One region of the Streptomyces sp. YJ-C3 genome, then DNA from elsewhere that is predicted to be linked to it. Evidence: riboswitches for the same ligand, from Rfam matches in the RefSeq annotation. Region 1 holds a riboswitch; each other region holds the start of a gene.
What was found. Region 1 has a riboswitch for cobalamin ahead of ACVHNB_RS15575 (hypothetical protein). Riboswitches for the same ligand answer to the same signal wherever they lie in the genome.
Positions count from the first base shown of each region.

Region 2: linked by a shared signal. The riboswitch ahead of ACVHNB_RS16325 (ABC transporter substrate-binding protein) and the one ahead of ACVHNB_RS15575 (hypothetical protein) in region 1 are both predicted to bind cobalamin.
Region 3: linked by a shared signal. The riboswitch ahead of ACVHNB_RS29410 (cobalamin biosynthesis protein) and the one ahead of ACVHNB_RS15575 (hypothetical protein) in region 1 are both predicted to bind cobalamin.
Region 4: linked by a shared signal. The riboswitch ahead of ACVHNB_RS06210 (ribonucleoside-diphosphate reductase subunit alpha) and the one ahead of ACVHNB_RS15575 (hypothetical protein) in region 1 are both predicted to bind cobalamin.

Region 1 covers NZ_CM132685.1:3,558,889-3,564,182, forward strand. Annotated here, with positions in the region: gene ACVHNB_RS15560 (hypothetical protein) at 1-804, shown strand, start outside; gene yczE (membrane protein YczE) at 905-1,513, opposite strand; gene ACVHNB_RS15570 (TetR/AcrR family transcriptional regulator) at 1,506-2,090, opposite strand; cobalamin riboswitch at 2,300-2,464, shown strand; gene ACVHNB_RS15575 (hypothetical protein) at 2,506-2,892, shown strand; gene ACVHNB_RS15580 ((2Fe-2S)-binding protein) at 2,942-3,634, shown strand; gene ACVHNB_RS15585 (alpha/beta fold hydrolase) at 3,699-4,367, opposite strand; gene ACVHNB_RS15590 (hypothetical protein) at 4,358-4,570, shown strand; gene ACVHNB_RS15595 (PucR family transcriptional regulator) at 4,598-5,294, opposite strand, start outside.
Region 2 covers NZ_CM132685.1:3,704,734-3,710,027, forward strand. Annotated here, with positions in the region: gene ACVHNB_RS16310 (L-threonylcarbamoyladenylate synthase) at 1-477, shown strand, start outside; gene ACVHNB_RS16315 (ABC transporter ATP-binding protein) at 490-1,275, opposite strand; gene ACVHNB_RS16320 (FecCD family ABC transporter permease) at 1,272-2,288, opposite strand; gene ACVHNB_RS16325 (ABC transporter substrate-binding protein) at 2,285-3,340, opposite strand; cobalamin riboswitch at 3,379-3,579, opposite strand; gene ACVHNB_RS16330 (nucleotidyltransferase domain-containing protein) at 3,707-4,198, shown strand; gene ACVHNB_RS16335 (hypothetical protein) at 4,235-5,294, opposite strand, start outside.
Region 3 covers NZ_CM132685.1:6,548,480-6,553,773, forward strand. Annotated here, with positions in the region: gene ACVHNB_RS29390 (helix-turn-helix domain-containing protein) at 41-895, shown strand; gene ACVHNB_RS29395 (hypothetical protein) at 942-1,532, shown strand; gene ACVHNB_RS29400 (hypothetical protein) at 1,465-1,776, opposite strand; gene ACVHNB_RS29405 (DUF397 domain-containing protein) at 1,803-2,039, opposite strand; cobalamin riboswitch at 2,322-2,467, shown strand; gene ACVHNB_RS29410 (cobalamin biosynthesis protein) at 2,504-3,460, shown strand; gene ACVHNB_RS29415 (cobyric acid synthase) at 3,457-4,974, shown strand; gene ACVHNB_RS29420 (putative cobaltochelatase) at 5,015-5,294, shown strand, end outside.
Region 4 covers NZ_CM132685.1:1,396,710-1,402,003, forward strand. Annotated here, with positions in the region: gene ACVHNB_RS06200 (hypothetical protein) at 42-209, shown strand; gene ACVHNB_RS06205 (ribonucleotide-diphosphate reductase subunit beta) at 206-1,225, opposite strand; gene ACVHNB_RS06210 (ribonucleoside-diphosphate reductase subunit alpha) at 1,225-3,591, opposite strand; cobalamin riboswitch at 3,713-3,843, opposite strand; gene ACVHNB_RS06215 (hypothetical protein) at 3,929-4,768, shown strand; gene ACVHNB_RS06220 (nucleoside hydrolase) at 4,790-5,294, opposite strand, start outside.

The sequences.
Region 1 (5,294 bases):
GCATCCGACGCGGACTTCTCCGGTCGCGCCGTCGCACTCAGCCGCGGCGAAGCCGCCCCCGGAGAGCTGTGGGCGACCCTGGTGCTTCTCGAGCCGACCCGTCGGCGCAAGAGACCGTACGAGGTCCACTGGTCCCCGAAGAACTGGCGCGCCTTTCTGCGGGATCTGGAGGACATGCCCGGTCAGGCGACGGTCGCCCTCAGCACCGTCGGCCCCGACGGCCACCCCGACCAGCCGTCGCTGTATGTCGACGTGGACCGGGACCGCGACACCCCCGAGGTCGTCTCACTCGTCGCGTCCCGCTCCACGGAGGAATTCACCGACCCGGGCACCCGCGACGAGACCCAGCACCGCTGGATCGCCTTCTTCCGTACGCAACTGCACCGGCACACGGACATCCTCTACGGAAGCATCGCGGACGACGCGGAATCCGTGACGGGCAGGACCGCGCTGGAGCGTGAGATCGGCCTGCTGCTGGAGGACACGTTCCCCGAACTGGACACGGCCCTGCGGGGCTACGCGTGGTGGACCGTCTGCTCCCCGGGCGCGGCAGCGCGCCTCGGCGGCATCGAGGCCCTCCGCGACAGCGGCGCCTTCCACGAGGCCGAGCTGCTGCCCGGGGGAGGGGCGTCCCTGCGGGCGACCGCGAACCTCTGGGAGTACGACGAGGAACGGGTGCGCGCGGTGTTCCGGGCGGTGGCCCCCGCGCTGCCCGAAGGGAAGCCGTCCAGATCGATCAGCTCGGACACGCACAGGCTGGTCTGCGAGGACGCGGCGGACCACCGAGGAGCACAGCGCCGCTGACTTTCCCTGTCGTTCCGGCCGCGGCAACGGAAATCAGGGCGGTGAAGGGAACCCCGGCGCGGGACAGTCGGGTTCGGCGTACGTACCCGACCGGGCCGTCTCACCGGCCCCGGTCCGGTCGGCCCAGCGTCAGCTTCGGCAGCGCATAGCCGACGAGGGGGCCTATCGCGAGGGCGAACACCACCGTGGCGATGCCGACACCGCCGCCCAGCAGCCATCCCGCGGCCAGCACCGACACCTCGATCGCCGCACGCGCCGCCACGACGGGAACGCCGCGCTCGGCCAGCCCGGTCATCAGCCCGTCACGGGGACCCGGGCCCCAGCCCGCCCCCACGTAGAGACCGGTCGCGACGGCCACGCCGCACACCGCCACCACGAGGAAGACCGCCCGTTCGACCAGGTGGTGCGCGGCGGGGAGCCACGCGATGCCCAGGTCGAGGAACGGCCCGACGAGCAACGCGTTGGCGACCGTGCCCAAGCCGGGACGCTGGCGCAGCGGGAGCCACAGCACCAGCAGGACCAGCGAGACGACGACGACCACCTCGCCGAGCGAGAGGCCGGTGGCCAGAGCGATGCCCTGCGTGAAGACGGTCCACGGGTCGGCGCCGAGACCCGCTTTGAGGAGCAGTGCCAGGGAGAAGCCGAACAGGGCCAGCCCCGCCACGATCCGTGTGGCCCGCTGGACCGGGCGGTCGGACAGGCTACGCATGAGCGCCCGTGGCCGCCGCGACGAGCACCGCGGCCGCCCGCGCCGCGTCGTCGACCGCGCCGGCCGCGGCCCCGGGACCGTGGACGACCACGCGTCCGGCCACGCCGTCGATGAGGAGCAGGAGTTGGGAGGCGAGCACCTCAGGGGACCTGGCACCGGCCTCCTCGCACAGCCGCCCGAGCGTGTTCAGCAGCCACTGCTTCTCCTCCTGCGCCGCGACCGAGACCAGCTCGTCCGACGGTGACAGCTCGGCGGCGGCGTTGACGAAGGCACACCCTCTCTTCCCGTGGCCCTCGTACCAGTCGGCCAGCCACGTGAACACGGCGAGCAGACGCGGTTCCCCTGACGCCTCGGTGGAGAGGTACGTCTCCAGATCGGCGGCCCGCCGCGCATGCCGACTTCTGAGCGCTTCCGCCGCCAGCGCCGATTTCGACGGGAAGTGGGCGTACAGGGTCGGCTTCGTCACTCCCGCTTCCTGGGCGACGGCGTCGACGTTGGTCGAGACGATCCCCCGCTCATAGAAGACGCCCTCGGCCGCGGCGAGAAGACGGGCTCGGGAGGTGGTGTTCCGCTTCATAAATTAAACTTACCAGTTAGTTTAATTAGGAGGCTACTCCGGCTTCCGTTCCGGGACTTGTGCGGAGCGGGCCGTGTGGCGGAGGTTTGCGGCATGATCCACACGTGCGCGAGGTGAGCGTTTGGGCGCCGGCGCGGTAGGGGAGCGGGACATGGCCGTACTGGTGAGGCCGCAGGCGATCCGGCGGCGGGCCGGATGGCATGATTGCCGACGACATAGGCGACGGCGGTTCGAGGAATCCGGTGTGAATCCGGTGCGGTACCGCCACTGTGATCGGCGAGCGGATCCCGACGAGCCACTGCCCAGGACGGGTGGGAAGGCCGGGACGAGCTTCGACCCGAGAGCCAGGAGACTCACGCTGTCGCCTCCTCGACGGACCCCGGGGCGGACTTCCCCGGAGAGGGAGGAGTGCGGCATGCCCAAGAGGCCGGCTGACGAGAAGGGCGCAGCACGGGGCCGCGAGGTTCCGTGCAGGGTGGTGGTGTGCCGCGACTGCTGCTGCGGCAGCGCCAAGGTGAGCGGTGATCACGCGGCGCAGACCGCGCGGTTGCGGGCGGTCGCGCCGGTCCGCGTCTCCGAGTGCCTGGATGTCTGCGACCAGGCCAACGTCATCGTCGTACAGCCCTCGGAGGCCGGGCGGGCGGCGGGTGCCCGCCCGGTGTGGCTCGGCCTCGTCAACGACCGTGACGCCACCGAGGACATAGCCGACTGGATCACCGCCGGCGGGCCGGGCGTCGCACCCCTTCCGGAGATTCTCGATCTGTACCTCTTCAAGCCGCCGCGCCGCCTCAGGACCTCTTGAGCCCTCGGCTCCGGATGTCCGAACCACCACAGCGCTGAAGGGACTTGTCGTGAGTGAGGAGCCGAGCGAGCTCTCGCGCGGGAGCGTGATCGAGGCGCTTCACGAGGTCGCGAGACTCGACGGATTCTTCGTCCTGGAGACGGCGGAGAGGCCCGCAGGACGGGCATCCGGGAGCGGGCGGCTCGCCTCGTCGGAATTCGCCGTTCTCGCGCGGGCGGTCAACGACCGCTGCGCCACGGACGAAGCCCGCGTAGGCGTCTCCCTCGCGCACCTGGGGCTCGCCGCCCGTCTTTGGTCACCGGTGCTGGCCTGCACGCTCCTGCACCGGATCGTGCCCGACACGAGCACGGTGGAATGGGCCGGAGGCGGTCCGGCGCTCCGCCTGGCGGCTCCGACGGGACGGCCCGCCGGGTGCTTGCCGTCCCTTGCGGAGGCCGTGTACGCGGAGGTCAACGGCCCACTGGAGGAACTGGAGAGCAGACTCACCGTCACCATCGCCCCGGGGCTGCTGGCGGGGAACGTCGCGTCCGCGCTCGTCGGGTCGGCGGCGGTGCTGCTCAGGGCTCGGCCGGACCTGCGTACAGAACTCGTGTGCCTCACAAGGGAGTTGCTGGAGACGGGACGGCTTCGTGGCACCGGCCGGATCACCGGCCCGGGGCTGACGTTCCGCCGCCGCAGTTGCTGCCTGTACTACCGCATCCCGGGCGGCGGGAAGTGCGGGGACTGCTGCCTGGCGGACTGACCGGGTTCTCCTCTCAGCGTTCTCCTGTCAGCGGAGCAGGGTGGGGAGCGGCGCCCGTCGAGGCCTACAGTCCGACCGCGCCCCGCACGAATCTCCGGAGATGCCCGCGTACCTCATCGGGCCGTTCCAGCCAGGGCTCGTGCCCCGCGCCGTCGATCCGTGTCAGCGGGACACCGAGCCGGACCGCCAGCGACGCGAGTGCCGACAGCGGGCGGGGATCGTCTCCGCCGCCGAGGATCTCCACCTGCGCGGGCAGACGTGCGCGAAGCTCGCCGAGGCGTCGGACGAGCGGTTCCTTCCGCCCCTCCGCGCCGAGTTCACGGTTCATGGTCCAGTTGACGGGGCGCCGACTCCGCGCGCCCTGCGCGGCCCAATGCCGGCCGCGTTCGGGATCGGCGTGGTCGGTGAACCAGGACAGCGTGAGCAACTCGACCTCCTGCTGCTCCGTGCGGTGCGGCAATTGCTGGAGCTCGTGGAGCCGTGCCTGTTGCGGTGCGGTCATGCGGCGGCCCCGTTCCGCTCGGTCCGCGGTGCGCCACTCACCGACGAACGGCCCGCACAGCAGCAGCGTCGCGGCCACTCGCTCCGGATGCGCCAGGCAGAACCGCGAGGCGAGGTCGGCGCCGTAGGAGCGGCCGATCAGCACGGCCGCCGGCGCGTCCCACGCGTCGAGAAGCTCGGCGAGATCACCGACATGGCGGACAACTGCAACGTTGTGCGCTGGTGCGGGCAGACACCGTCTCCCGGGAACGGGTCCTCGACGCCCTGCCCCGCCTGCTCGCCCCTGCGCGGACGGCCCTGGTGTTCGTCAGCCATGACCTGCCCGCGGTGCGTGCGCTGACCGGGGAGGCCGTGCTGTTCGAGGGCGGTCGTTGTGTGCGGCGGGGGCCCGTCGAAGAGGTGCTGCCCGCTCCCGGCGGCATCGGAACCGCGTGAGCCAGGGGACGAACGAGGGCGTCGGCTTCAGCCGTGATCCGCCCGATGGCCGTGGATGGTGAGGGCCGTGGCGAGCGTCATCTGGGTGGTGAACGAGGTGACGTCCGCGTCGAGGAGCCGTCCGACCCTGTGGAGCCGGTTGTTCACGGTATTGGGATGGACGCCCAATGCCCTGGCGGTGCGCGCGCGGTCCAGGTCGTTGGTGAACCAGGCGCGCAGGGTGTCGACCAGCTCCGGGTGCGGGTGCAGCGGTTCGATCTGCCCGAGGAGTGTGGCCTGAGCGGGGGAGACGTGGGTGAGGTGATAGTCCAGAGCGTGGTCGGCGATGCGGTGTGTGTGATCGCCCGCGGCAGTGGAGGAGCGGGCCAGACGCAGCAGGTCGTGCCCGACGCGTGCGGACGCGGGCAGGTGGCGGATCTCGGCGGGATCGGTGCAGGAGGCGCGGATGTCGAGGCGGGTCTCCGTGCGCAGGGCGCGATGCAGGGCGTTCGCCCGCTCGGCGACGACCGGGTCGGGTTCGTGCGTGTCGGCGGGGAGCAGGATCTGGGCGTGGGTCGCTTCGAGTACGGCGAGGTTGGTGCGGCCCGCGTGGTGGTGGGCGAGCGCGGTCGCCACCTGACGGACACGGCGCCGTGTGGTCACCTCGTGCGTCACCGGACGGGCGGGTGAGGACGGCAGAGGCGGCAGCGTCAGGGTGAGGATCGCGTAACGGGAGGCGAGGGGC
Region 2 (5,294 bases), 150 kb from region 1:
GGCGTCGAGCGGATCCGCGCGATCCGGCACCTCGACGACAAACACCACTTCACGCTCGTCTGCCAGGACTTCGCACAGCTGGGCAAGTTCGTGCAGATCGACAACGACGTGTTCCGCGCGATCAAGGCGGCCACGCCCGGCAGCTACACCTTCATCCTGCCCGCCACGCGTGAGGTGCCGCGCCAGCTGCAGCACCCGAAGAAGAAGACGGTCGGCGTCCGCATCCCCGACCATGTCGTCACCCAGGCGCTCCTCGCCGAGCTGGGCGAGCCGCTGCTGTCCAGCACCCTGCTGCTGCCCGGCGAGGACGAGCCGCTCACCCAGGGCTGGGAGATCAAGGAGCGGCTCGACCACGCGGTCGACGCGGTGCTCGACTCCGGCGACTGCGGCACCGAGCCGACCACCGTCATCGACTTCTCCGGCGGCGAGGCCGAGATCGTCCGCTACGGCGCGGGGGATGCCGACCGGTTCGAGTGACCCCCGCGCGCCTCAGCCGTCGTGGGCGAGCGTGCCCAGGAACCGGATGTGGGGGCGCTCGCCGGGACCGGGCCGGGTGATGTGCGCGCGGACGCCGTAGACGTCGGCGATGAGGTCCTCGGTGAGGACGGTCCCCGGCTCGCCCGCCGCCACGACCCTTCCCTGCCGCAGCACCACGACCTGGTCGCAGTACGTGGCGGCCAGGTTCAGGTCGTGCAGGGCGACGACGCTGGTCAGCTCCAGGCCCGTGATCAGGTCCATCAGCTCCAGCTGGTGCTGGATGTCGAGATGGTTCGTCGGCTCGTCGAGCAGCAGCTCACGCGGTTCCTGCGCGAGAGCGCGGGCGATCTGCACCCGCTGGCGCTCACCGCCCGACAGCGTGTGCCACAGGCGGTGCGCCTGCTCGGCGAGGCCGCTGCGGTCGAGGGCCGCACGGACCGCCGCCTCGTCCGCGGCCGAGACGGGCGCCCAGGCCCTGCGATGCGGGACCCGGCCCAGCCGGACGACATCGCCGACCGTCAACTCGACCTGGGTGTCAGCCTGTTGATGGACCAGGGCGATCCGCCGGGCCGCCTCCTTGCGGGGCAGCGCGGAGAGCGGGGCGCCGTCGAGGGTGACGACTCCGGCCGCCGGAGCGAGGACCCCGGCGAGCAGCCGCAGCAGCGTCGACTTGCCCGAGCCGTTCGGGCCGAGCACCCCGGTGACGGAGCCCGTCCGGGGCGTCAGGCTGACCCCGTCCAGGATCAGGGCGCCGCCGGGCGACCAGGACACGCGGTCCGCGCGCAGGCCCGCGCTCACCGGGTGCTCCGGCCGCGGTACAGCACGGCCACGAACGCGGGCACGCCGATCAGCGACGTCACCACGCCCACCGGAACCTCCTGCGGTTCGAGGACCGTACGGGCCAGCGTGTCGACCCACACCAGGAACACGGCACCGGCCACCGCCGTGACCGGCAGCAGCCGGGTGTGCCCCGGCCCCACCAGGGCGCGCGCCGCGTGCGGCAGGACGAGCCCGACGAAGCCGATCGCCCCCGCCGCGCTGACCAGGGCCGCCGTCAGCAGGGCCGTCACGCACAGCAGGACGAGCCGGGTGCGGGCCACGTGCACGCCGAGCGCGGCCGCCGCCTCCGGGCCGAAGGCGAACGCGTCCAGGGTCCGGCCGTGCCCGAGGCACACCGCCAGCGTCACCACGAGCACCGCCAGACACAGCCACACCTCCGTCCAGCCGACCCCGCCGAGCGAGCCGAGCAGCCAGAACAGGACGCCGCGCGTCGTCTCCGCGTCGGCCGCCGTGAGCACCACGAACGAGGTCAGCGCCGAGAACAGCTGCATCGCGGCGACCCCGCACAGCACCACCCGGTCCGTCGTCCCGCCCAGGGTGTGACTGAGCAGCAGCACCAGCGCGAACGAGCACAGCGCCCCGAGGAACGCGCCGCCGGACACCGAGAGCGCGCCGCCGCCGAGGCCCAGCACCACGACGAGGACCGCCCCGGTCGACGCGCCCGACGAGACACCGAGCACGAACGGGTCGGCGAGCGGATTGCGCAGCAGCGCCTGGAGCGTGGTGCCGCACACCGCGAGCCCGGCCCCGCACACCGCGGCGAGCAGCGTGCGCGGCAGCCGCAGGTTCCACACGATGCCGTCCCGGATCGGGGACAGCTCGGAGGTGCCCCAGCCGATCCGGGCGCCGACCGCCGACCACACGTCGCCGACGCCGATGTGCGCGGGTCCGATGGTGATGGCCACGGCGACGGACGCGCACAGCACGGCGAGTGCCGCGGCCCCGTACAGGGCGGGCCGGACCGTGCTCACTTGCCGAGGCCGAAGCCGCGCAGCGCGGCGGCCACCTTCTCCACACCGTCGACGGTACGGATCGTCGGATTCAGGTCCTGCCCCTTCAGCAGCACGTACCGCTTCTCGCGGACGGCGGTCATCTCCTTGGTCACCGGGTCGGACTCCAGGAACCGGATCTTCTGCGCGGCGGACTCCGCGGACTGCGAACGGCGGGTCAGATCGCCGATGACGAGGACGTCGGGGTCGCGGTCCGCGACGGTCTCCCAGTTGATCTGCGGCCACTCCTCGTGCGTGTCGTCGAAGACGTTGCGCACACCGAGCTCCTCGGTGACGATGCCGGGCGCGCCGCAACAGCCGGCCATGTAGGGCGAGTCGGAGTTCGCGAACCAGTACAGGACGCTCACACCCTTGGCGTCCACGCCCGAAGCCGCCTTCTTCACACGGGACTTGAGCTGCGCGACGAGCTTGTCGCCGCGCTCCTCCACGTCGAAGATCCGGGCCAGGTCGCGTATCTCGCCGTAGACGGTGTCCATGGTCAGGGCACGGGTGCGTACGCCGTCGCCGTCACCGCTGTTGTCCTTGCCGGCGCAGTCCGTGGGTGACAGGTAGGTGGGCACGCCGAGCTTCTCGAACTGCTCGCGGGGCGCCACGCCGCCCTTGCCGAGGGTGTACGTGAACGAGGCTGCGGCGAAGTCCGGTTCGGTGTCCAGGACCTTCTCGAAGGACGGGTAGCGGTCGGCGAGCCGCGGGACCTTCGCGTTCGCCTTCTCCAGGCCCTTCAGGACGGGATCGGTCCACGTCGCGGTCCCCACCATCCGGTCGGCGAGACCGAGCGAGAGCATGATCTCCGCCGAACCCTGGTCCAGGGCGACGGCGCGGCGCGGGGCGTGCGCGACCCGGACCTTCGTACCGCAGTTGTCGAGGGTGACGCCCCCGCCGGCCCGGTCCGCGGTGTCGGCGGAGCCTGCCCCGCCGCAGGCCGTGAGCAACAAGGCGCCCGCCAACAGCGGTGCGAGACGGCGGACTTGACGTGCGAACGGCACGGAACTTCCTCTGCGTCCAGGGCCCATACGCGGAGCCGGTCTGTGGTCCACCCCCGGCCGGTCCTCGACCCCGGGGGCCGCCAGCAGGTCTTCGGACTCGGGATCGTCCGGCCGGAGCGCCTTCCCGGACCGGTGGACCGGCCCAGTGGCAGTGGCTCCGCCCGTCACCCTCACCGCTGCGCGTCAGTTCCGGACTTCCACCGGATTCCCTGACCCGTGCACGTACGAGAACGCACAAAGGTACGACTGGCCATCGGAAGGTATCACGGGCCTGACCAGGCACTCCCGGGCGGGCCGGGCCTCCCGGTACGTCCCGGAGGCCATGGCATGGTGCTGCTCCGGGAACATCTGGGTCGCCGCCCACGCCGTCCGGCCCCTACCCTGCGTCGGATGATGACAGCTGACGACGTGCGGGCCGTGCTCGCCCTGCTGCGCCGGGCCGGGGCGGACGTGTGGGTCGGGGGCGGCTGGGGCATCGACGCCCTGGTCGGCGAGCAGACCCGGGAGCACCGTGATCTGGACCTGATGCACCGGCAGGAACAGGAGCCGGTCGTGCTCGCCGCCCTGGCCGACGCGGGATTCACCGAGTCCCTGGACCAGCGCCCCGTCCGGTTCGTCGTCACGGATCCGGACGGACGCGTACTCGATCTGCATCCCCTGGTCTTCGCCGACGACGGTTCCGCCCGGCAGGCCTCCTTCGCCGCGGAGCGGCCGTTCGTCTATCCGGCGGAGTGCTTCGTCACCGGCACGGTCGCGGGGGAGCGGGTGCCGTGCCTCTCCGCCGCCCAGCAGGTGTCCTTCCACCAGGGCTACGAGCCCACGGACCGCGACCGGCACGACATGGCCCTGCTCCGCACGGTCTTCGGGATCGCCACGCACTTCTGACCGTCAGTCACGGCGTGAGCATCGAGCGACTGCTCCTCAGCGCTCGGCGTTCAACGCGGCGACCGCGCCCGCCGGGTCGCCGATCGTGGCGTAGTCCACGGCGACGAACGTGACCGGTCTGCCGCGCTCCCGCTCGCACCGGTGGACCCGGTCCAGGACGAAGCGGCGGGTGTTCACCGTGCCCGCGTCGAGCCGGCTGCCGCCGTCGATGGTGATGAAGTGGTTCAGCAGGAACAGCCGCTTGTCGTCGCCGCCGCGGTGCGGCGCGCAGCTCATCTCGTCCGGCGCGCGGAACGCGAACGGGGTCTCCATGCCGTACCGGTAGAAATTGCGGTACCAGGGCGCCGGGCCGTCCGCCCGCTCGGCGAAGACGACCAGGCGGCGACCGCTGTCGATCATGTCGCCGAGCGTCGGCCAGGGCTTCGCCGGGTCGGGGTCGGGCGTGTGCACGAGAGTGTCCAACCCGGCCTCGTGCACGGCCTGTCGGGTGTCCCGGCCGGTGATCGCGTCCTGCACGATGAGGGTGATCACCTCGGTCGGGTGCGCGCGCATCCAGTCACCGATCTCGCGCAGCGTCGGCACCAGGGCGAGCGCCCCCGCCCGGCACACGGAATGGCACAGCCACAGCCCCTCGCGCGGAGGGTTGAACGTGTTGATCGCCTGGGTGATGAGCGCCTGCTGCGCGGCCGTGAAGTCGGAGTCGCGCAGGCGCCCGGCGATCTCGTCGGGCTGCTCCCACCGGTAGGTGTCGATCTGCAGGGCGCGGACGCCGTCGTTCAACTGGGCGGTGATCCCCGGGTCCTGGAGAGGGCCGATGAAGCGGTCGACCGTCGTCGACATGGCGTTGTGCGAGGTGAGGTACGCGACCTCGTCGTAGCGGCGGTCGCACAGCGCGGAGCTGCCCTGGCACGGACGCGGTGCGGCCGGCCGGGCGACGAGCGGCACCACGGTCATCCCGGCCAGCGCCACAGCGGCGCCGCCGAGCCCGAGGGTGACGAGGCGCCGGGAGTCCAGGGCCCGCACCCGCCGTACCCGGTCCACCAGGACCAGCAGCGCTCCGGCGGCCACGGGGACGAGCGCGGCCCACAGGGCGGTG
Region 3 (5,294 bases), 3.0 Mb from region 1:
CATCGAGACCTGGCACACGGTCGGCAAGGAGACAGAGATGATGGCCCGCGACATCGACCCCAGCCTCAATCGGCGCAGGCTGCGCATCGAACTGCGCAAGGCCCGTGAAGCAACCGGGCAGACGCAGACCGACGCGGCACAGGCGCTCGACTGGTCGTTGTCCAAGATCATGCGCATCGAGGCCGGGACGGTGAGCGTCTCGGTGACCGACCTCCGGGCCCTGCTCCAGCACTACGAGGTCAGGGACGAGCACCTGCGGAACGAACTGGAGGAGGCCGCGCGCGGGTCGCGCGGGCTGAGCTGGTGGACGCAGTACAACGACGTGCTCAACCCCGGCTTCCGCCAGTACCTGGGCTACGAGAGCGCCGCCGCGTCGATCCGCACGTACCACCCGATCGTGGTGCCCGGTCTGCTGCAGACCGAGGACTACGCGATGGCCATGCTGGCGCCGCACGTGGAGGAGGCCCGGGCGCGGCGGATCGTCGAGCTGCGGACCGAGCGGCAGGAGCGCGCCCTGGAGGGCGAGACCCCGCCCTGGACGTTCTTCATCCTGGACGAGGCGGCCCTGCACCGGCAGATCGGCGGTACGCGTGTGCTGCGCGGGCAGCTGCAGCACCTGCTCGACGTCGCGCAGCAGCCCCGGGTGTCGCTCCAGGTGCTGCCCTTCACGGCGGGCGCGCACTTCGCCACGCTCAACAGCTTCATCCTGCTCGGCTTCACGGACGACGACGACCTGCTGTACCGGGAGTCCGAGGGCAACCAGACGATCCGTGACGACCACGAACTGATCGTGCGACACCAGGAGTGCTTCGAATCGCTCCGCGAGATCGCGTACAGCGGCGACCTGGCCATCGATCTCATCAGCAAGACCAGGGACGGGCTCGACACCTCGTGAGGTGACAAGCGGGCCGAGCCCTGGAGAGCCCGTGTAGGAGGCGCACATGCCGGCCGCAGGCGACGAGTGGTGGTGGCGGCTCCTCGCGGCCGCCGGTCCCCGGCTCGACGGCACCGATGGTGGCGGTGATGCGCGTGGTGCGGCCGGTACGAACGCCCCGGCGGCCACGGGCACTCCGGACAGCGGGGAGCCGCCCGCCGGCCCGGACACCGCCTCCGACACCGTCGTCGGTGTCGTGGCACAGCTTCCCGGCGAGCGGCCGTCGTTCGGTGCCGTGGTCATCCACGTCGTGTCCAGCGACGACCTGACCCGGCGGGCCGGCTGGATGTACGCCCAGATCATGCTGGACAACCGTCGCCACACGAGACTTCTGCTGCTGGCCTCGTTGTCCGGCGGGCTGGTCCTGCTGGGCGGGCTGGCGGGGCTCGTGGTGCTGATCCAGGCGTGTGGCCTGACCTCGCCCTGGGCGGTGGGTTCGGTCGTCGCCGCGGCGTCGTCCCCGGTGACCGCGATCGCCTACGGTTTCGCCCGGCTCCTCCTGCGCTGTGCGGAGGCCATCCGGTCGCCGCTCAGCGCCGACGCCCCGCCGTCCGACCCCGATCCGTCACCGGATCCCGGTGCTGCGAGCCGCCCCTGACGCTCCGTAGTCCCGCGCGGAAGCCGGTCGCGGCGGCGAACAGCGCGGCGACCAACACCCAGACCACGACGCGGGCCTGGCCGGACGGGACCAGTGCGGCGGCCAGCGCCCCGACGACGCTCGCCGCAACGCCACAGGCCAGACAGAACACCACGAGGCCACGTGGGGAGACGACTCCGCGCGCGGTGCGGCTCACCGCCCCGTGCGCCCGCTGCCGCGCCTCGGTCATGTGGTGACCGGTCATCGCGCCCTCCTCCCCCCGCGGTGGACTCAGCGGTCGGTCCTGCCCGGACCGGACCCGCCCAGAGCCCTCAGGAACGCCTGCCACCGGATGCGCCGGAAGACCAGATCCGCCGTATCCCGGTTCCCGGAGTCACGGACTCGGACCTCGGTCTCACCGAGCGCCACTTCCACGCAGTCCCCGCTCAGACCCGAGTAACTGCTCTTGCGCCACGGCCCGGTGACCTGTTCCTGCCATGACCGAGCGTGCTCTCTCCCATGGGACACACCGGCCTCCTCCTGCTCGAGAGCCGGCGTCCCCCGTCATTGCACGCCCGCGTGCAGGCACCATAGCGCCGCCGGGGCGACCCGCCCAGGTGTCCCGGACGGATCCGCCTCACCACGTCGCCAAGGCGCCCTCAACCACTCGTGGACCGCTCTCCGTCTGCCGTCTTCCAGTCTAGGTAGGCCTGTTTTCGACCCATAGAGGAATTCCGGCCCAGTGAACGGGTCCCACGCGGCGCTGTGGACCTCCCCACACTCCCCTCTCCCAGGTCAACGGCAAGTTGACGCACCTTCGCGCACCGTGGTGGACTTCCCGGGCCATATACGGCAGCAGTCCGAGGAAGCCGGTGCGAATCCGGCGCGGTCCCGCCACTGTGAGCCCTTCTCCGGGAGGGCGAGCCAGGAACTCTCGCTGCCGGTCTCGTCGAACCAGGGCGTGGACACCCTGAGTGAGGACAACTACCGCCATGTTCGCCCTGCGCGGCGCGGCGCGGGCCGAGCGCGTCTTCGCGTGCGGTGCCGCCGCCGGACTCTTCGCCGATCTGCTGCTCGGGGACCCGCGTCGAGGGCATCCCGTCGCCGGATTCGGCCGGGCCGCCGGGGCCGTGGAGCGGGTGCTGTGGCGGGATCACCGCGGCTGGGGCGCCCTGCACACCGCCGTCTGCGTGGGCGGGGCCACCGCCGTGGGCGCCCTCGCCGCCCGTGCCGTACGCCGCTCCCCCGCCGCCTCCGTCGCGCTGACCGCCGCCGCCACCTGGGCCGTGGTCGGCGGGACCTCGCTCGGCCGGGAGGCGCGCGCCGTCGGGGCCGCGCTGGAGGCCGGGGACGTGGAGCTGGCCCGGGAGTTGCTGCCGCGGCTGTGCGGACGGGATCCGCAGGGGCTGGACGCCGACGGGATCGCGCGGGGCGTCGTCGAGTCCGTCGCCGAGAACACCTCCGACGCCGTCGTGGGCGCATTGGTGTGGGGCGCCGTGGGCGGCGTGCCCGGGCTGCTCGCCTTCCGTGCCGTGAACACGCTCGACGCCATGGTCGGGCACAAGTCCGTGAAGTACCGCCGGTTCGGCTGGGCCTCGGCCCGGCTGGACGACGTCGCCGGGTGGCCGGGGGCCCGGCTGACCGGTGCGCTCGCCGTGCTGGCCGGCGGGCGTCCGCGCGACGCCGCCCGGGCCTGGCGCGAGGACGCGGGGCGCCATCCCAGTCCCAACGCGGGGCCCGTCGAGGCCTCGTTCGCGGGGGCGCTCGGGGTGCGGCTCGGCGGGACGTTGGCGTACGGGGGCAGGGTCGAGCACCGGCCCGTGCTGAACGCGCGAGGGCGCGCGGTGCGGGTGTCGGACGTGGAGCGGGCCGCGCGGTTGTCGCGGCGGGTCAGTGTGATGGCGTGGGGAGTCTGTGTGGCCGGGCGGTTGTTGCGAGGGCGTCGATGAGCGGGCGGGGCGGCGGGCTGCTCGTCGCCGGGACCACGTCGGACGCCGGGAAGAGCGTCGTGACCGCTGGGATCTGCCGGTGGCTCGTGCGGCAGGGGGTGAAGGTCGCGCCGTTCAAGGGGCAGAACATGTCCCTGAACTCGTTCGTGACGCGCGACGGCGCCGAGATCGGCCGGGCGCAGGCCATGCAGGCGCAGGCCGCCCGGGTCGAGCCGAGCGCGCTGATGAATCCGGTGCTGCTCAAGCCGGGCAGCGACCGCAGCAGCCAGGTCGTGCTGATGGGCAAGCCGGTGGGCGAGATGAGCGCGCGGGGCTATCACGGGGCGCGGCAGGGCGCGTTGCTCGACACCGTGGTCGGATGCCTGGAGGAGTTGCGGGGCAGTCATGACGCCGTGATCTGTGAAGGGGCCGGGTCTCCGGCCGAGATCAATCTGCGGCGTACCGACATCGTGAACATGGGGATCGCGCGGGCCGCGCGGCTGCCCGTGCTGGTGGTCGGGGACATCGACCGCGGTGGCGTCTTCGCGTCGTTCTTCGGTACGACGGCGCTGCTCGCGCCGGAGGACCAGGAGCTGCTCGCCGGGTATCTGGTGAACAAGTTCCGGGGGGACGTCAGTCTGCTGGAGCCGGGGCTCGACATGCTCAAGTCCCTCACCGGCAGGGCCACTTACGGGGTGCTGCCGTTCCAGCACGGGCTCGGCATCGACGAGGAGGACGGGCTGCGGGTGTCCCTGCGGGGCGCCGTGCGCGAGTCCGTCGTGGCCCCGCCGGTCGGCGAGGACGTGCTGCGGGTCGCCGTGTGCGCGGTGCCGCTGATGTCGAACTTCACGGATGTCGACGCGCTGGCCGCCGAGCCGGGCGTCGTCGTGCGGTTCGTGGACCGGGCCGAGGAACTGGTCGACGCCGATCTGGTCGTCGTGCCCGGGACGCGCGGGACCGTGAAGGCGCTGGAGTGGCTGCGCGAGCGCGGCCTCGCGGACGCGCTGGCGCGGCGGGCCGCCGAGGGACGCCCGGTGCTCGGCATCTGCGGCGGGTTCCAGCTGCTCGGCGAGCGCATCGAGGACGACGTCGAGTCGCGGGCCGGTGTCGTGGCCGGGCTCGGACTGCTGCCCGTGCAGGTGCGGTTCGCGCGGGAGAAGACGCTGGCGCGGCCGGTGGGCGAGGCGCTCGGCGAGTACGTCGAGGGGTACGAGATCCATCACGGCGTCGCGGACGTCCTCGGCGGGGATGCCTTTCTGGACGGGTGCCGGGTGGGGGCCGTCTGGGGGACGCACTGGCACGGGTCGCTGGAGTCGGACGGGTTCCGGCGGGCGTTTTTGCGGGCGGTCGCGGACGCGGCCGGGCGGCGGTTCGTGCCGGCGCCGGACACGTCGTTCGCGGCGCTGCGGGAGGAGCAGCTCGACCGGCTCGGTGACCTGGTGGAGCGCTATGCCGATACGGAGGGGTTGTGGCGGTTGATCGAGTCCGGGGCGCCGGACGGGCTGCCGTTCGTACCGCCGGGGGCGCCCGCGTGAGCGTCCCGGTTCCTGGCCTGTTCAATTCTCTGGAGGATCGATGACCACCCCGTATCCGTTCACGGCCGTCGTCGGCCAGGACGATCTGCGCCTCGCCCTGCTGCTGAACGCCGTGTCGCCCGCCGTCGGCGGTGTGCTGGTGCGCGGCGAGAAGGGCACCGCCAAGTCCACGGCCGTACGCGCCCTTTCGGCGCTGCTGCCCGATGTGGACGTCGTCGCCGGGTGCCGGTTCTCGTGCGCGCCGGGGGCGCCCGACCCGCAGTGCCCGGACGGGCCGCACGAGGTCGGCCCGGGTGCGCAACGGGCGGCGCGCATGGTCG
Region 4 (5,294 bases), 2.2 Mb from region 1:
GCCACTGCCGGGCGGGGTCCGGCGGCGGGAGAGTGGAGGACATGAACACAGCGATGAACTACCTCACCGTCCTCTTCGTCTTCCTCCTCCTCGCCGCCCCGTCCCTGTACGGGATCGCCCACGACCGCCGCATCGACCGGCAGCTCCGGCAGGCGCGACGGGACGCCGAACAGGCCTCCCGCCGCGCCGAGTTCACCCGGGCCGCCTAGAACTCCTCGTCGAAACCGACCGAGCCCTCGACCGCGACCTGGTACGCCGAGGGCCGCCGCTCGAAGAAGTTGGTCAGCTCCTGGACACCCTGCAGCTCCATGAAGGAGAAGGGGTTCTCGGAGCCGTAGACGGGCGCGAAGCCGAGGCGCTGCAGGCGCTGGTCGGCGACGCACTCCAGGTACTGCCGCATCGACTCGGTGTTCATGCCCGGCAGCCCGTCCCCGCACAGATCGCGCCCGAACTGCAGCTCGGCGTCGACCGCCTCCCGCAGCATGTCGGTGACCTGCTGCTCCAGCGCGTCGTCGAACAGGTCCGGCTCCTCCTTGCGGACCGTGTCGACCACGTCGAAGGCGAAGCTCATGTGCATCGTCTCGTCGCGGAACACCCAGTTGGTGCCGGTCGCCAGGCCGTGCAGCAGGCCGCGCGAGCGGAACCAGTAGACGTAGGCGAAGGCGCCGTAGAAGAAGAGCCCCTCGATGCACGCCGCGAAGCAGATCAGGTTGAGGAGGAAGCGGCGCCGGTCCGCCTTGGTCTCCAGGCGGTCCAGCTTCTCGACCGAGTCCATCCACTTGAAGCAGAACTCGGCCTTCTCGCGGATGGACGGGATGTTCTCCACCGCCGCGAACGCCGCCGCCCGGTCGTCCGGATCGGGCAGATAGGTGTCGAGCAGCGTCAGATAGAACTGGACGTGCACGGCCTCCTCGAACAGCTGACGGCTCAGGTACAGCCGCGCCTCGGGGGAGTTGATGTGCTTGTAGAGCGTCAGGACCAGGTTGTTCGCCACGATCGAGTCGCCCGTCGCGAAGAACGCGACCAGCCGGCCGATCATGTGCTGCTCACCCGGGCTGAGCTTCGCGAGGTCGGCGACGTCCGAGTGGAGGTCGACCTCCTCGACGGTCCAGGTGTTCTTGATGGCGTCCCGGTAGCGCTCGTAGAAGTCCGGGTAGCGCATGGGACGCAGGGTCAGTTCGAAGCCCGGGTCGAGCAGGTTCTTCTCGGCAGTGGTGTCGGACATTACTGGCAGGCCTCGCAGGACTCGGGGTTTTCCAGGGAGCAGGCGACCGCGTCCGCCTCGACGACGGGCGTGGCGGTCTGCGCGGGGACGCTGGAGCGGCCCGCCGCGCGGGCGATGCGCGTCGCGGGGCGCGAGCGCAGGTAGTACGTCGTCTTCAGGCCCGACTTCCAGGCGTACGCGTACATGGAGGAGAGCTTGCCGATGGTCGGCGTCTCCATGAACAGGTTCAGGGACTGGGCCTGGTCGAGGTACGGGGTGCGCGCCGCCGCCATGTCGATGAGGCCGCGCTGCGGGATCTCCCACGCCGTGCGGTACAGCGCCCGCACCTCCTCGGGCACCCACGTGAAGCCCTGCACCGAGCCGTTGGACTCGCGCAGCGCCTCGCGGGTCTGCGCGTCCCACACGCCGAGCCGCTTCAGCTCGTCCACCAGGTACGAGTTGACCTGGAGGAACTCGCCGGACAGCGTCTCGCGCTTGAACAGGTTGGAGACCTGCGGCTCGATGCACTCGTAGACACCCGCGATGGACGCGATGGTGGCCGTCGGGGCGATCGCGAGCAGCAGCGAGTTGCGCATGCCGACCGCGGCGATACGTTCCCGCAGCGCGGCCCAGCGCTCCGGCCAGGTGAACTCGACGCCGTAGTGGTCGGGGTGCAGGACACCGCGCGCGGTCCGGGTCTTCTGCCAGGCGGGCAGCGGCCCGTTGCGCTCGGCGAGGTCGGCGGACGCCTCGTACGCGGCGAGCATGATGCGCTCGGCGATCCGCGTGGACAGCGCCCTGGCCTCGGGCGAGTCGAAGGGCAGCTTCAGCTTGAAGAAGACGTCCTGCAGGCCCATCGCGCCCAGACCCACCGGACGCCAGCGGGAGTTGGAGCGGCCCGCCTGCTCGGTCGGGTAGAAGTTGATGTCGACGACCCGGTCGAGGAACGTGACGGCCGTGCGGACGGTCTCGTCGAGCCGCTCCCAGTCGATGTCCCCGGTCGCCGTGTCCACGAAGGAACCCAGGTTCACGGAGCCGAGGTTGCAGACGGCCGTCTCCCCGTCGTCCGTCACCTCCAGGATCTCGGTGCACAGGTTCGAGGAGTGGACCGTGTGGCCGGGCTCCGCGGTCTGGTTGGCGGTCCGGTTGGCGGCGTCCTTGAAGGTCAGCCAGCCGTTGCCGGTCTGCGCGAGCGTGCGCATCATGCGGCCGTACAGGTCCCGTGCGGGGATGGTCTTCTGGGCCTTCCCCTCGGCCTCGGCCTTCCGGTACGCGGCGTCGAACTCCGCGCCCCACAGGTCGACCAGCTCGGGCACGTCGGCCGGCGAGAACAGCGACCAGGTGCCGCCCTCGTTGACCCGGCGCATGAACTCGTCGGGGATCCAGTGCGCGAGGTTCAGGTTGTGGGTGCGGCGCGCGTCCTCACCGGTGTTGTCGCGCAGCTCCAGGAACTCCTCGATGTCGGAGTGCCACGTCTCCAGGTAGACGGCGGCGGCGCCCTTGCGGCGCCCGCCCTGGTTCACGGCGGCGACCGACGCGTCCAGCGTCTTCAGGAACGGCACGATGCCGTTGGAGTGCCCGTTCGTGCCGCGGATCAGCGAACCCCGGCTGCGGATGCGGGAGTACGAGAGGCCGATGCCGCCCGCGTGCTTCGACAGCCGGGCCACCTGGTGGTAGCGGTCGTAGATCGAGTCCAGCTCGTCCAGCGGGGAGTCCAGCAGGTAACAGCTCGACATCTGCGGGTGCCGGGTGCCGGAGTTGAAGAGGGTGGGGGAGGAGGGCAGGTAGTCGAGGCGGCTCATCAGGCCGTACAGCGCGGCGACCTCGTCGACGGCGCGGGCGCTGTCGTCCTCGGCGAGACCGGCGGCGACGCGGAGCATGAAGTGCTGCGGGGTCTCGACGACCTGGCGGGTGATCGGGTGGCGCAGCAGGTAGCGGCTGTGCAGGGTGCGCAGGCCGAAGTAGCCGAAGCGGTCGTCCCCGGCCGGGTCGATCAGCGCGTTCAGCCGGGCGGCGTGGATCCGCACGAACTCGGCGGTGCGGTCGGCGACGAGCCCCTCGCGGTGGCCGACCGCGACCGACTCGGTGAACGAGGTCACGCCCTGCGAGGCGGCCTCGGCGGCGATGGAGAGCGTCAGGAGCCGGGCGGCCAGCCGGGAGTAGACGGGGTCCTCGGAGATGAGCCCGGCCGCTGCCTCGGTGGCGAGTCCGCGCAGCTCGGCCTCGTCGGCGCGGGCACTGCGGCCGCGCAGCGCGGCGGCTGCGACCCGGCCGGGGTCGGCGTCGGGGAGGTCGGCGGTCAGCTCGGTCAGGGTGCGCAGCAGCGCGGTCCCCGGAGCGTCGTCCGGTGCGGCTGAGACCGGTTCGGCGGGCGGCGCGATGGTCACGTGGAGGCTCTCCCTCGCTCGGCTCGGGGCCTGCGGGGAGGGAGTGGCTCGGGCGCACGGAGGCGCCGTCGTCACCGGCCCATTCCGCGAGGCCCGGACGTCGTCGACGCCCGGGCCGGACGGCTCGGGCGTGCTGTCGACAGGTCATCGGACTCACGCGGGCGCTTATGTGCGCTTACGTTCACCGTTGCGGGACAGTTCCGGATTTGCACCGGATTCCCCTGCGGCGACAGCGAGAGTGAGCATACATCTTGTGTCAGGCTTTCGCGGCAGGCCCACATCTTGTGTCGGATAGGGTGACGGCGATCTACGGGCGGGCGATCTTGGGGAGGGCTCGATGCGCGCGTGGCAGGGGACGGCCGTGGTGCCGCTGGTGACGGTGCTTCTGGCGGGGTGCGGCGGGGGAGCGGCGGACCGGGCCGCGGCCGGGCCGTCGTCGTCCGCCCCTTCGAAGACGTCCGCGAGTCCGAAGACGTCCGCGAGCCCGACGGCGCCGAGCCCCGAGGTGGTCCGGCCCACCGGCCCCGCGACCGCCCCGGGCCGGGACGCCGTCGCCGCGCCCCGGCAGGTCTTCACCGCCGAGCAGTTGAAGAAGGCGCTGCTGCCCGACGCCGCGTTCGGTACGGGGCTGGAGCGCGGGGAGACCCAGGCGGGCCCGTACGAGAGCACCCACGACCAGCGCAGCGGCCGCTGGTCGTACTGCCTGGACGCGGCCGGCGAGAAGGACCCGGCCTGGCTGGGCCCGGCGGCGTACCGGGGCGCCATGGCGCTGGCCCGCACCCAGTGGGTGGACCGTGCGACCCGGCCGCCGGAGGGGCACCTCGTGGCGACGCAGATGATCGTGTCGCTGCCCGTCGCCGAGGCCCGCGACCATCAGCGCGTCGAGCAGGACATCCTGCGGCACTGCCGGGAGTTCGCCTCCGACATGGAGGCGGGCTCGGCGACCGAGCGGTACGGGACCGTGCCGCTCAAGGGCCTGGGCGACGAGGCGTTCCTGGAGGTCCAGGACGTGATGTACGAGGGCGGGACGACCACCCGGTACCGCGCCCATGTGCGGGTCGGCGGAGTGCTCGTGCTCCTCCTCGGCGAGGAGGGCGCGGGCCGCGACGAGACCGTCCGCTGGGCCGCCCACCTCGCGCGCGAGGTGGGCGGGACGCTGTACGGCGCCGGCGCGTGAGCACCGGCCCCGGCGCCGGTGCTACCCGGCCGCGGGCCGCTTCAGGAGCGTGTTCACGAAGTCCTCGGTGAAGTTGCGCGGGCCCGTGCCCAGGGCGACCCGGCCGCGGTGCTCGGTGCGGGCGGCCACCAGGGGCGACTCCGAGTAGTACGCGCGCGGGTAGTCGGAGTCGTAGGGGACGAACACTGTCTTGCCGCGGGTGAGTTCGCTCGCGCACTCCACGACGACCGTGCCCTCGGCGGCGGTCACGAACGACTCGTCGGCGCACACCCCGACGGCCAGCGGGTCGTGCAGGGGGCTGCCCCCGGTCTCCTCGTACGCGCCGAGGTAGAAGCGCATCAGGCGCGCGGTCAGCTCCATGCCCTCGCCCGCCTCCTCCAGAGTCTTGAGCTCGTCGGGCCCGAACCGCCAGCCGTGCGTCGCGTCGAGCCCGACCATCGTGTACGGGATGCCCGACGACACGACCAGGTCCGCCGCGTCCGGGTCCGTCCACGCGTTGAACTCGGCGACCGGCGTGATGTTCCCG